Linked DNA regions of Skermanella sp. TT6. The protein of the gene in region 1 interacts with the protein of each later gene in a pairwise test. Links are inferred from orthologs where the notes say so. Each region holds a gene or a part of one and is shown in the gene's direction. Other genes may lie near its edges.

What was found.
Region 2: the proteins of IGS68_RS22445 (region 1) and mobA interact in binary tests that used the Escherichia coli proteins (3 or more experiments, as listed by UniProt). The link is inferred for Skermanella sp. TT6 from one-to-one orthologs.

What each region holds. Positions count from the first base shown.
Region 1 is NZ_CP067420.1:4,793,519-4,800,904, reverse strand. The notes cover bases 2,366-5,331. They hold IGS68_RS22445 (molybdopterin molybdotransferase MoeA), read left to right. Parts: upstream 2,366-3,197; coding sequence 3,198-4,466; downstream 4,467-5,331. Other genes in these bases: IGS68_RS22435 (O-acetylhomoserine aminocarboxypropyltransferase), read left to right, coding at 5,002-5,331; IGS68_RS22440 (CoA-binding protein), read left to right, coding at 4,482-4,982; IGS68_RS22450 (hypothetical protein), read left to right, coding at 2,777-2,950. In the rest of the region: IGS68_RS22470 (ABC transporter ATP-binding protein), read left to right, coding at 1-898; IGS68_RS22465 (hypothetical protein), read left to right, coding at 1,088-1,567; IGS68_RS22460 (helix-turn-helix transcriptional regulator), read left to right, coding at 1,554-1,862; more of IGS68_RS22435, read left to right, coding at 5,332-6,312; IGS68_RS22430 (MFS transporter), read right to left, coding at 6,299-7,386. UniProt on the Escherichia coli protein: Catalyzes the insertion of molybdate into adenylated molybdopterin with the concomitant release of AMP.
Region 2 is NZ_CP067420.1:345,088-351,236, forward strand. What follows is about bases 1,015-3,967. They hold mobA (molybdenum cofactor guanylyltransferase MobA), read left to right. Parts: upstream 1,015-2,149; coding sequence 2,150-2,785; downstream 2,786-3,967. Other genes in these bases: fdhD (formate dehydrogenase accessory sulfurtransferase FdhD), read left to right, coding at 1,267-2,163; IGS68_RS01640 (response regulator), read right to left, coding at 2,782-3,156; IGS68_RS01645 (TRAP transporter substrate-binding protein), read left to right, coding at 3,528-3,967. In the rest of the region: IGS68_RS01625 (lytic murein transglycosylase), read right to left, coding at 1-708; more of IGS68_RS01645, read left to right, coding at 3,968-4,520; IGS68_RS01650 (TRAP transporter small permease), read left to right, coding at 4,527-5,072; IGS68_RS01655 (TRAP transporter large permease), read left to right, coding at 5,094-6,149. UniProt on the Escherichia coli protein: Transfers a GMP moiety from GTP to Mo-molybdopterin (Mo-MPT) cofactor (Moco or molybdenum cofactor) to form Mo-molybdopterin guanine dinucleotide (Mo-MGD) cofactor.

The sequences.
Region 1 (7,386 bases):
CCTGCGCGCGGTGGACGGCGTCAGCTTCGACCTCTATCCCGGCGAGACGCTGGGCATCGTGGGCGAGTCCGGCTGCGGCAAGTCCACCCTGGGCCGCGCCGTGCTGAAGCTGATCGAGCCGACCGGCGGCACGGTCGCCTGGCTGGGCGAGGACATCTCCGGCCTGCCGGAATCCCGCATGCGCCGGCACCGCCAGGACATGCAGGTGATTTTCCAGGACCCGCTGGCCTCGCTGGACCCGCGCATGACCGTCGGCGACATCATCGGCGAACCGCTCGACACCTTCCATCCGGACCTGAAACGACCGGCCCGCCGCGCCCGGATCGAGGACATGATGGTCCGCGTCGGCCTGCTGCCGGAGATGATCAACCGCTACCCGCACGAGTTCAGCGGCGGGCAGGCCCAGCGGATCGGCATCGCCCGGGCGATGATCCTGAACCCCCGGCTGATCGTGTGCGACGAGCCGGTCTCCGCCCTGGACGTGTCGATCCAGGCGCAGATCGTGAACCTGCTGATGCGGCTCCAGCGCGAGTTCCACCTGTCGCTGATCTTCATCAGCCACGACCTGAGCGTGGTGCGCCACATCAGCCACCGCATCATGGTGCTCTACCTGGGCAAGCAGGCGGAACTGGCCGACCGCGACACCCTCTACCGCGACCCGCGCCACCCCTACACCAAGGCGCTGATCTCGGCGGTGCCTATCCCCGACCCGGACCGCGAGCGGTCCAAGCAACGCATCGTCCTGACCGGCGATCTGCCATCGCCTTTGAACCCGCCCAGCGGCTGCTACTTCCGCACCCGCTGCCCGCGCGCCGAGGCGGTGTGCGCGGAGGTGGCGCCCGGCTTCGATCCGGTGGCGCCGGGGCACTTCGCGGCGTGCCATTTCAGGGGGGAGTGATCACCTCACACCCTCACGCATACGAGGGAATTGCGGAACTACCTCTTTCGTTATATCCAGTCGGCATGGGAACCGATCGTTCAACCGCCTGGTGACGGGAATGCGCGCAAAACTCCAAGAGCACCGCGCCCAGCGCGACGTTGGACGCGGGTCGGCGGCATCCGTTGCGAAGATGCGGTGTTGACTTTTATGGCAACACTGGAGCATCTTTGGACGAAGGGTACCCTCGTCAAGTTCGAAGCGAACCTTGCACCCCATGAACTGCCGCACCGGTCGGTCTATTTTGCGGCGCAGTTCGATGAATGGATCGAGGCCGTCCTGTATGACGAATGGAGCGATGCCCGCGGCAGGGACATGAGTCCCTATGAGCAGGTGGAGGCTATATTCGTTGATTTCGTCAAAGGATGGCCCATGGTCTATGGGGTCCATAAGAAGCTTCTGCGACCGGAAACGCGGGGCATCTGGTCATTGAGAACACCGGATGTACGGATCTTCGGATGGTTTCCTACTCTTGGAACTTTCCTTGCGGTAAGGGGTGCCATGAAGCGGAACCTAAAGCAGCCCATGGACTATCGAGAGCATATCGACCACGTCGCGGACTTTCGTGACGCATTGCCACTGGACGAACCCAAGAGCATCGCGGGGACAAGGCCCGATGAGAACGCGTAGCTTCCGTATCGACGAACGCCGCCGCTCCTACCTGCGCTTGGTGAGCGAGATCAAGCATGTCCTCGCCCAAGCCCTGGCCGAAGAGCAGGAACGGCGTGGGCTGACCATGGCCGAGATGGCACGCATCCTGGAGGTGGACCGGTCGCATATTTCACGAAAGCTCAGCGGCGAGACCAACATGACTTTGGAAACTCTCGCTGATCTGGCTTACGCCCTTGATCGGCCGGTGCAAATATCATTGTTGCCGCGCCCGGTTCGGCACGACGTCAATCACGGAGCGGATAAGAGTGCCTAACATAACCATCGTTCGACGAAGCGGAAGGTGATGAGGGCTGCGGCGAGGTGGTTGAAGGCGGCAAAGATATCGATCCGGCGTTCGTAGCGCACGGAGGTCCGCCGGAATTGGGCGAACCATCCAAGGTGCGTTCGACCTTCCAGCGGTGCCGGCCCAGGCGCTCGGTGCTGTCGATGCCGCGCCGCGCGATCCGGGGAATGATGGCGCGTCCGCGCAACGCACGCCGGCAGCGCCGGAAATCATAGCCTTTGTACCGCTTTCAGCGTTAGCTAAAGCTCCCGCATGCAGCTTGGCGGGACGGCGGCGGGGCCGGCCGGCGCACTGGCGGATGGGCGGGATGGCATCGACGGTGGCCTCCAGCATCCGGCTGTCGTGGATGTTGGCGGCCGACAGGGTCACGGCCAGCGGGATGCCGTTGGCGTCGATGACGACGTGGCGCTTCGAGCCCGGCTTGCCGCGGTCGGTCGGGTTCGGCCCGGTCTCCCGGCCTCCCTTTTTGCCGGGACGCTGGCGCTGTCCAGCGCCGCCCGGCTCCAGTCGATCGCGTTGGCCTTGCCCAGCCGGTCCAGAAGAACGTGGTGCAACCTCTCCCAGACCCCTGAGGCCTGCCAGTCGCGCAGCCGCCGCCAACAGGTCATGCCCGAGCCGCAGCCCATCTCCTGCGGCAGCATCTCCCACGGAATGCCACTTCGCAACACGAACAGGATGCCGGTCAGCGCCGCCCGGTCATCGACCGGCGGCCGACCGCCTTTCGGACGGGGCGGACGGGACGGCAACAGCGGCGCCACGACCGCCCACAGCTCATCGCTGACAAGGGGTTTCGCCATGCCCGTCAGATAGGCGGCGTCAGCCTCTCATCAAGGTTTTGTTAGACGCTCTTAGTGATCCCTGCAAATGTCCGGTCCGAATTGGGTATGCAGGAGGGAGGCAAGTTCATCCTCCATGTCGAGGCCGGCCAGATCCGCCTTGAGCCGATCCGGGCTGCCGTCGCTTGTGCCCAGGCAATGGCAAGCCGCTATGTTCCGGAAGGGATCAGTCTGGTCGATGAACTGAGCGAGGAGCGTCGGGCGGCGGCCGGGTTTGAGTGATCCGGTTCTTGATGGATCGACGGTTCCTGCCTGTGGTGGGAGCGGCGGGCCGTGGTCATTATCGCCGAAAGAGCCTGGAACGATCGAGTGGAAGCCGCAACCGGCGTGAAAATCCTGCGGATAGGCAACGGGTCTTCATCCTGACATCCGGTGGGCTACTATCCGGTGGGGTGACGGCTTCGGTCCGGCCCGTTAGGATGCCGCGTTCCGACCCTGCCGTTTCCGAGACTTCGAGAGAACATTCCCCATGGCCCAGCTCAGTGACGATTGCTTCGCCTTCGGCGGCCCCCTGATGTCCCTGGACGCCGCGCGCGACATGCTGGCGTCCCGGCTGGTGGCCGTCACGGAGGTCGAGCGGGTGGCCCTGGATGCCGCCCTGGACCGGGTGCTGGCGGAGGACGTGGTGGCAGGGGTCAGCGTGCCGCCCCATGACAATTCCGCCGTGGACGGTTACGCGGTGCGGTTCGAGGATCTGTCCGCCGAACGGGAAACCGTGCTCCCCATCGTCGCCCGCGTGGCCGCCGGCGACCGGCCGGTGGAGCGGGACCCGGCGGGGACGGCGGTCCGGATCTTCACCGGGGCGCCGATGCCGGCCGGGTACGACACCGTGATGATGCAGGAGGACTGCGGCGAGCGGGAAGCGCCCGACGGGACTCGGGCCGTCGTGATCCGGCCGGGCATCAAGCGCGGCGCCAACCGCCGCGAAGCCGGGGAGGACGTCCGGGAGGACTCGGTGATCCTCCGCGCGGGGCGCCGGCTGCGGCCCCAGGATGTCGGGCTGATGGCGGCGGTCGGTCTGACCGGCGCCGCGGTGCGCAGGCCGCTGCGGGTCGCCGTCGTCTCGACCGGCAACGAGCTGGAGGAGCCCGGCCGGCCGCTCGGCCCCGGCGCGATCTATGACGCCAACCGCTTCACCCTGTCGGCGCTGGTCCGCCGGATGGGCGGGCTGGTGACCGACCTGGGCATCCTGCGCGACGATCCGGCCGAGCTTCGGGCGGCGCTGGAGCGGGCCGCCGAAGGGCACGACCTGATCGTGACCACCGGCGGGGTTTCGACCGGCGAGGAGGACCACGTCAAGGGGGCCGTCGAGTCGCTGGGCGGGCTGCATTTCTGGCGGCTCGCCATCAAGCCCGGCCGCCCGGTGGCGCTCGGCCAAGTCCAGGGCAAGCCGTTCGTCGGGCTGCCCGGCAACCCCGTGGCCGCCATGGTCACCTTCTTCTGCCTCGCGCGTCCCCTGATCCAGCACCTGGCCGGCGAGACCGTTTCGGAGCCGACATTGTTCCGGGTCCGGGCCGACTTCGACTACAGGAAGAAGGAGGGCCGCCGCGAGTTCGTCCGGGTCAGCCTGTCGCCCGGAGCCGACGGGGAGCTGGTCGCGACCAAGTTCGCCCGCGACGGGGCCGGCGTCCTGTCGTCCATGGTGGACTCGGACGGCCTGGTGGTGCTGCCGGAGGACGTGACCCGGCTTGAGCGGGGCGGCATGGTATCGTACATGCCGTTCAGCGAAGTGCGCTGAACACAGGCGGATCCCATGCAGCACGACACGTACACGGACCGGTACCTCTCGGACATCCTGGCGTCGGCCAAGGTGATCGCCCTGGTGGGCGCCAGCACCAACTGGAACCGGCCCAGCTATTTCGTCATGAAGTACCTTCAATCCAGGGGCTACCGCGTGATCCCGGTCAATCCCGGCGTCGCGGGGCAGGAGCTGCTGGGGGAGACGGTGTACGCCCGGCTGGAGGATATCCCCGAGCCGGTGGACATGGTCGATGTCTTCCGCAATTCCGAGGCGGCGGGGCCTGTGACGGACAGCGCCATCGCGATCGGCGCCAAGGTCGTCTGGATGCAGATCCAGGTGCGGAACGACGAGGCCGCCGAGCGTGCGGAGCAGGCCGGGCTGAAGGTCGTCATGAACCGCTGCCCGAAGATCGAGTATATGCGGCTCCACGGCGAGCTGGGCTGGAACGGCATCAATTCGAACGTCATCACCAACCGCAAGCGGCCGGTCAAGGCCGTCAAGAAACTGATGTAGGACAGGGGAGGGGAGCGCCATGGCCGGGGACGGGACTGGGCAGAGGACATTCGGGTTCGAGACGCGGGCGGTGCATGCCGGGGCGGCTCCGGACCCGGCGACCGGCGCGCGGGCGACGCCGATCTACCAGACCACCAGCTACGTGTTCGACGACGTCGAGGACGCGGCGTCGCTGTTCAATCTCCAGAAGATGGGCTTCATCTATTCGCGGCTGACCAACCCGACCGTTTCGGTGCTGGAAGAACGCATCGCCAGCCTGGAGGGCGGCCGGGGCGCCACCGCCACCGCGTCGGGCCACGCGGCGCAGATGCTGACCTTCTTCGCCCTGATGGCGCCGGGGGAGGAGTTCCTGTCGTCGCGGCGGCTCTATGGCGGGTCGCTCAACCAGTTCGCCAACAGCTTTCCCCGCGCCTTCGGCTGGAAGGCGGTGTTCGTCGACGGGGAGGACGCCGACGGCTACCGCAGGGCGCTGACGCCCAAGACCAAGGCGATCTTCATCGAGAGCCTGGCCAATCCGGGCGGCGTGGTCTCCGACATCGCGGCGATCGCCGAGGTGGCGGGGGAGGCCAACGTTCCGCTGATCGTGGACAACACCATGGCGACGCCGTACCTGTGCCGACCGATCGAGCACGGCGCCGACCTGGTCGTCCATTCCACCACCAAGTTCCTGTCGGGCCACGGCAATTCGGTCGGCGGCGCGGTCGTGGACAGCGGCCGGTTCGACTGGACCGCGGCGGGCAAGTATCCGGCGCTGACCGAGCCGGAGCCCGGCTACCACGGCCTCCGCTTCCACGAGACCTTCGGCGACCTGGCCTTCACGATCCACGGCCACGCCATCGGGCTGCGCGACCTGGGGCCGAACCAGCAGCCGATGAACGCCTTCCTGACCCTCACCGGGATCGAGACCTTGGCGCTCCGCATGGAGCGGCACTGCGCCAACGCGCTGAAGGTCGCCGAATTCCTCCAAGGCCACCCCGCCGTGGCCTGGGTCAACTATGCCGGCCTGCCGTCCAGCCCATACCATGAGCTGGCCCGCAAGTACCTGCCCAAGGGGGCGGGCGCGGTCTTCACCTTCGGCCTGAAGGGCGGCTTCGATGCCGGCGTGGCGGTGGTCGAGGGCGTCGAGCTGTTCAGCCACCTCGCCAATATCGGCGACACGCGGTCGCTGATCATCCATCCGGCCTCGACCACCCACCGCCAGCTCTCCGACGAGGGGCTGAAGGCGGCGGGGGCGACGCCCGACGTCATCCGCCTGTCGGTCGGCATCGAGAGCGCGGAGGACCTGATCGCGGACCTGGACCAGGCGCTGGCGAAGGCTACTCCGCGCTGACGGCGGAGGCCGCGAGCGGCGGCGCCACCACGGGAACGGCCGGCACGGCGGGAGCCGCCGGCGCCTCCCGGGGGAGCAGGGTGGCCGCCAGCACGGCGGTGGCCGCGAAGCCGGCGAGCATGACGAAGAGCCACCAGAAATCGGTGCTCCAGCCATAGGCCAGCGCCACGAGCTGGACGCCCAGGGGAGCAACGCCGAAGGACAGCACGAACTTGGCGCCGAACGCCAGCCCGCGGTGCCGGGCCGGCGTGTAGCGGGCCAGCAGCATGGTTTCCGCCGGGATCTGGAGGCTCTGCGTGAACACCACCAGCGCCGCCACCATCAGCAGGGGAAGCCCGGCGAAGCTGGAAGCGATCAGCAGCAGCGGGATCTGGATCGCCAGGCACCCGACATAGACCCGCTTCAGCGGATAGCGGTCGGACAGCATGCCGCCGACGAACTGCGACCCGCTGGCGAACAGATAGACCAGGGTGACCAGTCCGCCGACGCCCAGGGTCCCTTCGCCGACGAGGCCGGTCATGCGCTCGCCGAACCATTTGGGCATCGCGGTCATGGTGGACTGGAAGATCAGGCCGGCGCAGACCATGGTGACCGACAGCACCAGGAAGGCGCGGACGGCGTCGGCGCGGTTGGTGCCCGGCTGCGGCTTGGCGTCCCGTTCCCTGTCGGTGACCAGCCCGGTCGCGATGCAGGCCAGCAGAACGAAGCCCGCGGCCATGCACACCACCCCCGGAACGATGAAGGCGGCGCGCCAGTTGATCAGTTCGGTCAGGCCGCCGGCGACGATCGCCGCCCCGGCGATGCCGACGCTGCCGAAGATCCCCATGACGCCGAGCGCGCGGCCCCGGTTGGTCGCGTTCTTGATCACCCAGGACATGCCGACGGGATGGAAGATCGAGCCGCCCAGCCCCAGGACCGCCAAGCCGACGGCCAGCGCCGTGGTGCCGCCGGCGAACCCGGCCGCGATCGACCCGGCGCCCGTCAGCAGGAAGAAGACGACCATCATCTTGGCGTCGCTCCAGCGGTCGCCCAGCCAGCCGGCGATCGGGGCGCCCAGCCCGATCATCAGGGAGC
Region 2 (6,149 bases), 4.4 Mb from region 1 along the record:
GTCGCGCCGCCCGTCGCCGTCGCGGTCCACCGCGTGGCCGGCGAAGGTCGTCGGGATGAACTGGGTATGGCCCATGGCGCCGGCCCAGGAGCCGACCAGCCGCCCCTGAGGCGCGTCGCCCCGGTCGATGATGCGGAGCGCCTCCAGCAGCTGCTCGCGCCAGAATTCGGCCCGCCGGCCGTGCCAGGCGAGCGTGGCCAACGCCTCCACCACGTTGTAGCTGCCCATGTTGGAGCCGAAATTGCTCTCCATCGCCCAGATCGCGACGACGATCTCGGGCGGGACGCCGTAGTCGCGCTCGACGCCCGAGAGCAGGCCGCGCTGCACGGAGAGCTGTTCGCGGCCGCGGGTGATCCGGGTCTCGCTGACGGCGCCATCGAGATAGGTCCAGACCGGACGGACGAATTCCGGCTGGCTGCTGTCCGAGGCCAGCACTTCGGGCAGCACGCGCAGTCCGGACAGGCTGCGGTCCACCGTCGCCGGGCCGACCCCGGCGGCGCGCGCATCGGCCCGGAAGCCGGCCAGCCATGCCTGGAAGTCGGTCTCCTGCGCCGCGGGGTCCGCCGTCAGGGGAGCCGCCTGGTCGGCGACGCCCGGCGGCGGCTTGATGCCCGGAACGGGCAGGGGTTCGCCCCCCGCCGAGGAGCAGCCCGCCGACGCCACGACCGCGGCGGCCAGAAAGATGATGTGTGAAGTCTTCAGTCCCATGCGCCGACCCGCTGTTGCACCCGTAACTCTCTCAATAGAGGTGTTGAGTTCCGGGCACAAGCGGCAGCCGGCAAGGCGGCGGCGTCCCGGGAGCTCTCACTTTAGGGGGATTCCGTGCCTTTTTCGTATAAATCCGTGATGAGGGTCACTGAGACCGCCCGGTGGATGGCCGATCCTCCGATCCGCAGCGGCTCGGCCGAACGGTCTATGTTGCAATGCGGCATCAGCTTGCGACAAAGTGTAAAACCCGCCTTTTGATTAAGGCTACCTTTCGGTGAATTTGATGTATCTCATGACGTGAGGCTTTTTTCTTGGGCACGGTCATGGCAGAGCACAGGCATCGGAGTAACGGAGGCTCCAGGATGGACAGTTTCGTCAAGGACTGGGCGCGATGGTCGGTCGCCGAGCGCTATACCGCGATCGGCGTCGTCGCGGCCTCGCTGATCGGCGTGGCGACCCATCTCCTGCTTGACGTGATCTGATCGGCGGGTCCGGCTTCGGGCGCGTTGCCGCGCGCCGCGCTTGCCTGACCGGGGCGGTCGAATTACGCTCGCCCCCATGGAAGAGCTCCCCAAGGCAGAATTCGTCGTCCGCCCGGATCCCGCAGACCCGCGCCTGACGAAGCGGGTCGCCGGCATCGACCAGACCGGCGCCCCGATCGAAACCTCGGTCACCGTAGAGCGCCCCCTGACCCTGTTCCTGAACGGCCAGGAGATCGTCACCATGATGACGATCTGCGATTATCCCGAATATCTGGCGCTGGGATACCTGCTGAACCAGAACATGCTGCGCACCGACGACCGCGTCACCGACATCGTCTATGACGACGAGATCGAGACGGTGGTGGTTCGAACCGAGCGCCCCACCGACTTCGAGCAGAAGCTGAAGAAGAAGACGCTGACCTCCGGCTGCGCCCAGGGCACGGTGTTCGGCGACCTGATGGAGAAGTTCGGCGACATCCGGCTGTCCTCCACCGCGCGGCTGAAGACCTCCTGGCTGGCGGCGCTGACCCGCAAGATCAACACGGCGCCCAGCCTCTACCTGGAGGCCGGCGCGATTCATGGCTGCGTCCTGTGCCGGGAAGACAGGCCGCTGGTCTATATGGAGGATGTCGGCCGCCACAACGCCGTGGACAAGGTGGCGGGATACATGTGGCGGCACGGCCTGGGGCCCGAGGACAAGATCTTCTACACGACCGGACGCCTGACCTCGGAGATGGTGATCAAGACGGTTCAGATGGGCATCCCCATCCTGGTATCGCGCAGCGGCTTCACCGCCTGGGGCGTGGAACTGGCGCGCGAGGCCGGGCTGACGCTGATCGGCCGCGCCCGGGGGCGCCGCTTCGTGGCGCTGGCGGGGGAGGAGCGGATCGAGTTCGACCTCGCCTCGGGCGAGGGCGACGACGAGCCCGCCGCGCACCGCAGGAAGGGGAGCCGGGGCGATGACGGGGAATAAGGGGGAGGACGTCGTCGGCGTGCTGCTGGCCGGCGGGCTGTCGCGCCGCATGGGCGGCGGCGACAAGACGCTGCGGCTGCTGGCAGGCCGGTCGATCCTGGACCGGATCATCGACCGGGTCCGGCCCCAGGTGGGCCGGCTCGTGCTGAACGCCAACGGCGACCCGGCGCGATTCGCCATGACCGGGATGGAGATCGTCCCCGACGTGGTGCCGGACTATGCCGGGCCGCTGGCCGGCGTGCTGAGCGGGCTGGACTGGGCGGCGGATAACGTCCCCGGCGCCCGTTGGGTGGCGAGCTTCGCGACCGACGCGCCGTTCCTGCCGGCCGACCTGGTGGAGCGGCTGCGCGCCGCCGCGGAGCGGGAAGGCGCCGACATGGCCTGCGCCCGGTCCGGCGGGCGCGAGCACCCCGTGTTCGGCCTGTGGCCGGTCCATCTGCGCCACGACCTGCGCCGGGCCATGGTCGAGGAAGGGATCCGCAAGGTCGATGTCTGGACGGGGCGGTACCGGCTGGCGATCGCCGATTTCGAAGCCGACCCGGTCGACCCCTTTTTCAACACCAACCGCCCCGACGACCTCGCGGAAGCGGAGCGGCTGGTGGGGGGTCGTCTGGTCGATTAATGCCGGGCGGCGGCCGCGATGAGCCGGTCCAGGTCGCTGATCCGGTAGGGCTTGGAGACCCAGCCCGCCGCAGGCGACTCGCCGCGGGAGGACCCGATCACCTCGTCGATCGCGCTGCCGCGGCAGATCACCACGGGAATCCCGAGCCGGCCGGAGATCTCGCGGGCGGCGTCGATGCCCTCGTTCAGGTCGGAGAGGCCGCCGTCCACGACGGCCACGTCCGGGCGATGCAGCTCGGCCAGACGCACGGCGTCCGGGGCGGTGTCGGCCCAGGCGCAGACTTCGTAACCGAGGTCCATCAATCCGAATCGCACGGCCCAGGCGATCAGGGGATCATTTTCCGCAACGATCAGGCGGGTTTTATGGTCCATATCTTGCCTCCACAGGGGCGACCGACCCAAGGCTTATGGGTATCCCTATATCTTGGGTGCTGCAATTAGTCTCAACGATATACGGTGTGGTTTGTCGCGTCGGGCATCCGGATTTTTGCCCCGGCACCTCGAAAGCCGTCCACGGGCCGCGCGGAGGAACTACCACGCGCCGACGCCCTTGGCAAAACCCGGTATATGCGATTCATTTCGGGCAATTCCCGGTTTCGCCGTTCGTGCCGACAGCCCTGTCTGGACGCTTGACCGTCCCTCCCCGACAGGCGAGCATCGTTCCACACCGCCTGGCGCGACAAAAATGGCGGACCTGGGGCCAAAAGCCCGAGGCTTCACGGTTACAGACAGGGGACGTGTCGATGCGACGTTTGATGACCGCTGCCGTGGCTGCAGCAAGCTTGGCGGCGAGCTTCATGGTATCCGGGGCGATGTCCACGGCGGCCTGGGCCCAGACCCGGTGGGACCTGCCCACGGCCTATCCCGACAGCAACTTCCACACGCAGACACTGCGCTGGTTCGCCGACGAGGTGCGTCGCGCCACCGACGGGCAGCTCGACATCACGCTGCACAGCAACGCCTCGCTGTTCAAGATGCCGGAGATCAAGCGGGCGGTCCAGACGGGCCAGGTGCCGGCCGGCGAGATCCTGCTGTCCGCCTACGGCAACGAGGACCCGCTGTTCGAGGCCGACGCCATCCCGTTCCTGGCGGCGGGCTATCCGGCGGCGCGCAAGCTGTACGAGGTGCAGAAGCCGCTGCTGGAGAAGCGCCTGGCCGACCAGGGCATCCGGCTGCTCTACTCGGTCGCCTGGCCGGGGCAGGGCATCTACACCAAGCGGGAGATCGCCAAGGTCGACGATTTCCGCGGCATCAAGTTCCGCGCTTACAACGCCGCCACCGCCCGGCTGGCCGAGCTGCTGGGCGCCGCTCCGACCACCGTGCAGCAGGCCGAGGTGCCGCAGGCCTTCGCGACCGGCGTGGTCGACGCGATGATCACGTCGGGCGCCACCGGCGTGGACACCAAGGCGTGGGAATTCTCCAAGTTCTACTACGACACCTCGGCCATGCATCCGCGCAACATCGTGATGATCGGCGAGCGCGCCTGGCGGCGCCTGCCCGAGGAGGTGCGGACCAGCGTCCTGGAAATCGCCGCCAAGGCGGAAGAGCGCGGCTGGGCCGAGAGCGAGCGGATCGCCGAGGAAACCAAGAAGACCATGGGCCAGAACGGGCTGACCATCGTCACGCCGTCGGAGGCCCTGATGGGCGACGTCCGCGCGGTCGGCCGCACCATGATCGACGAATGGGTCAAGAAGGCCGGGGCGGACGGGCAGAAGATCGCCGACGCGCTGAAGTAACGGCCGATGCGCAGGGTTCTCGACGGGCTTTACCGGCTGTGCGGCTGGCTCGCGGCCTTCTTCCTGGTCGCGATCGCCGTGCTGATCCTGCTCCAGGTCGGCGGACGGCTGGTCGGGGTCCTGATCCCGTCGGCCGACGACCTGGCCGGCTTCGCCATGGCGGCCTCGTCGTTCCTGGGACTGGCCTACGCGCTCCGGGCCGGCGGGCACATCCGGGTCAGCCTGGTCCTGCAGCGGCTGGCCGGCGGCCCGCGCCGCTGGGCGGAGCTGTGGTGCCTTGCGGCGGGAAGCCTGCTGACCGGATACTTCGCCTGGTACAGCGGGGCCATGACGTGGGAATTCTTCGCCTTCGGGGACGTCTCGCCGGGGCTGCTGCCGATCCCGCTGTGGATCCCCCAGAGCACCATGACCCTGGGCCTCGGACTGATCTGCGTGGCGCTGGTCGACGACCTCGTCGCGGTGGCGAAGGGGCGGCCGGCGAGCTACGAGGGGGCCGGGGGTGACCTGCTCGAGTCCGAGAAGCTGGCGGCCGGCCCCGATGCGAAGCTCTGATTGCCGGAAAAGGCCTCGCCCTTGGACCCCCTGATCCTCTCCGCCGTCCTGATCGTCCTGCTGCTGCTCCTGCTCGCCAGCGGCATCTGGGTGGCGCTGTCGCTGCTGGCGGTCGGGCTGATCGCCATGCTGTTCTTCACCTCCGCCCCGTCGGGGCTGGTCATGGCGACCACCGTGTGGGGTGCCAGCGCCAGCTGGACGCTGACCGCCCTGCCGCTGTTCATCTGGATGGGCGAGATCCTGTTCCGCACCCGCCTGTCGGAGGACATGTTCCAGGGGCTGGCGCCCTGGATGGCGCGGCTGCCCGGCCGGCTGATGCATGTCAACATCGTGGGCTGCGGGATCTTCGCCGCGGTGTCCGGCTCCTCCGCCGCGACCTGCGCCACGATCGGCCGGATGTCGCTGCCCGAGCTGAAGCGGCGCGGCTATGACGAGCGGATGAGCATCGGCACGCTGGCCGGTTCCGGAACCCTGGGGCTGCTGATCCCGCCGTCGATCATCATGATCGTCTATGGGGTGGCGGCCGACGTGTCGATCGGCCGGCTGTTCATCGCCGGGGTGCTGCCCGGCATCCTGCTGATCGCCCTGTTCATGGGCTATGTGGTGGTCTGGTCGCTGATGAACCCGGAGCGCACGCCGCCGGGCGGCGCGGCGATGACCCTGGGCGGGCGGCTGCGGGCCTCGCGCCGGCTGATCCCGGTGGTGGTGCTGATCGCCGCCGTGATCGGCTCGATCTACTCCGGGATCGCCACCGCGACCGAGGCGGCGGCGTTGGGCGTCGCCGGGGGCCTAGTCCTGTCCGCGGCGTCGGGGACGCTGACCTGGGGCAGCTTCCGGGAAAGCCTGATGGGCGCCATGGTCACCTCCAGCATGATCGCCTTCATCCTGGCCGGGGCCGCCTTCCTGACGGTCGCGATGGGCTTCACCGGCATCCCCCGCGTGCTGGCCCAGTTCATCAACGAGCTCGGCCTGTCGCCCCTGGCGCTGCTGGCGGCGCTGACGGTGTTCTTCGTGCTGCTGGGCTGCTTCCTCGACGGGATTTCCATGGTTGTGCTGACCACGTCGGTGGTCATGCCG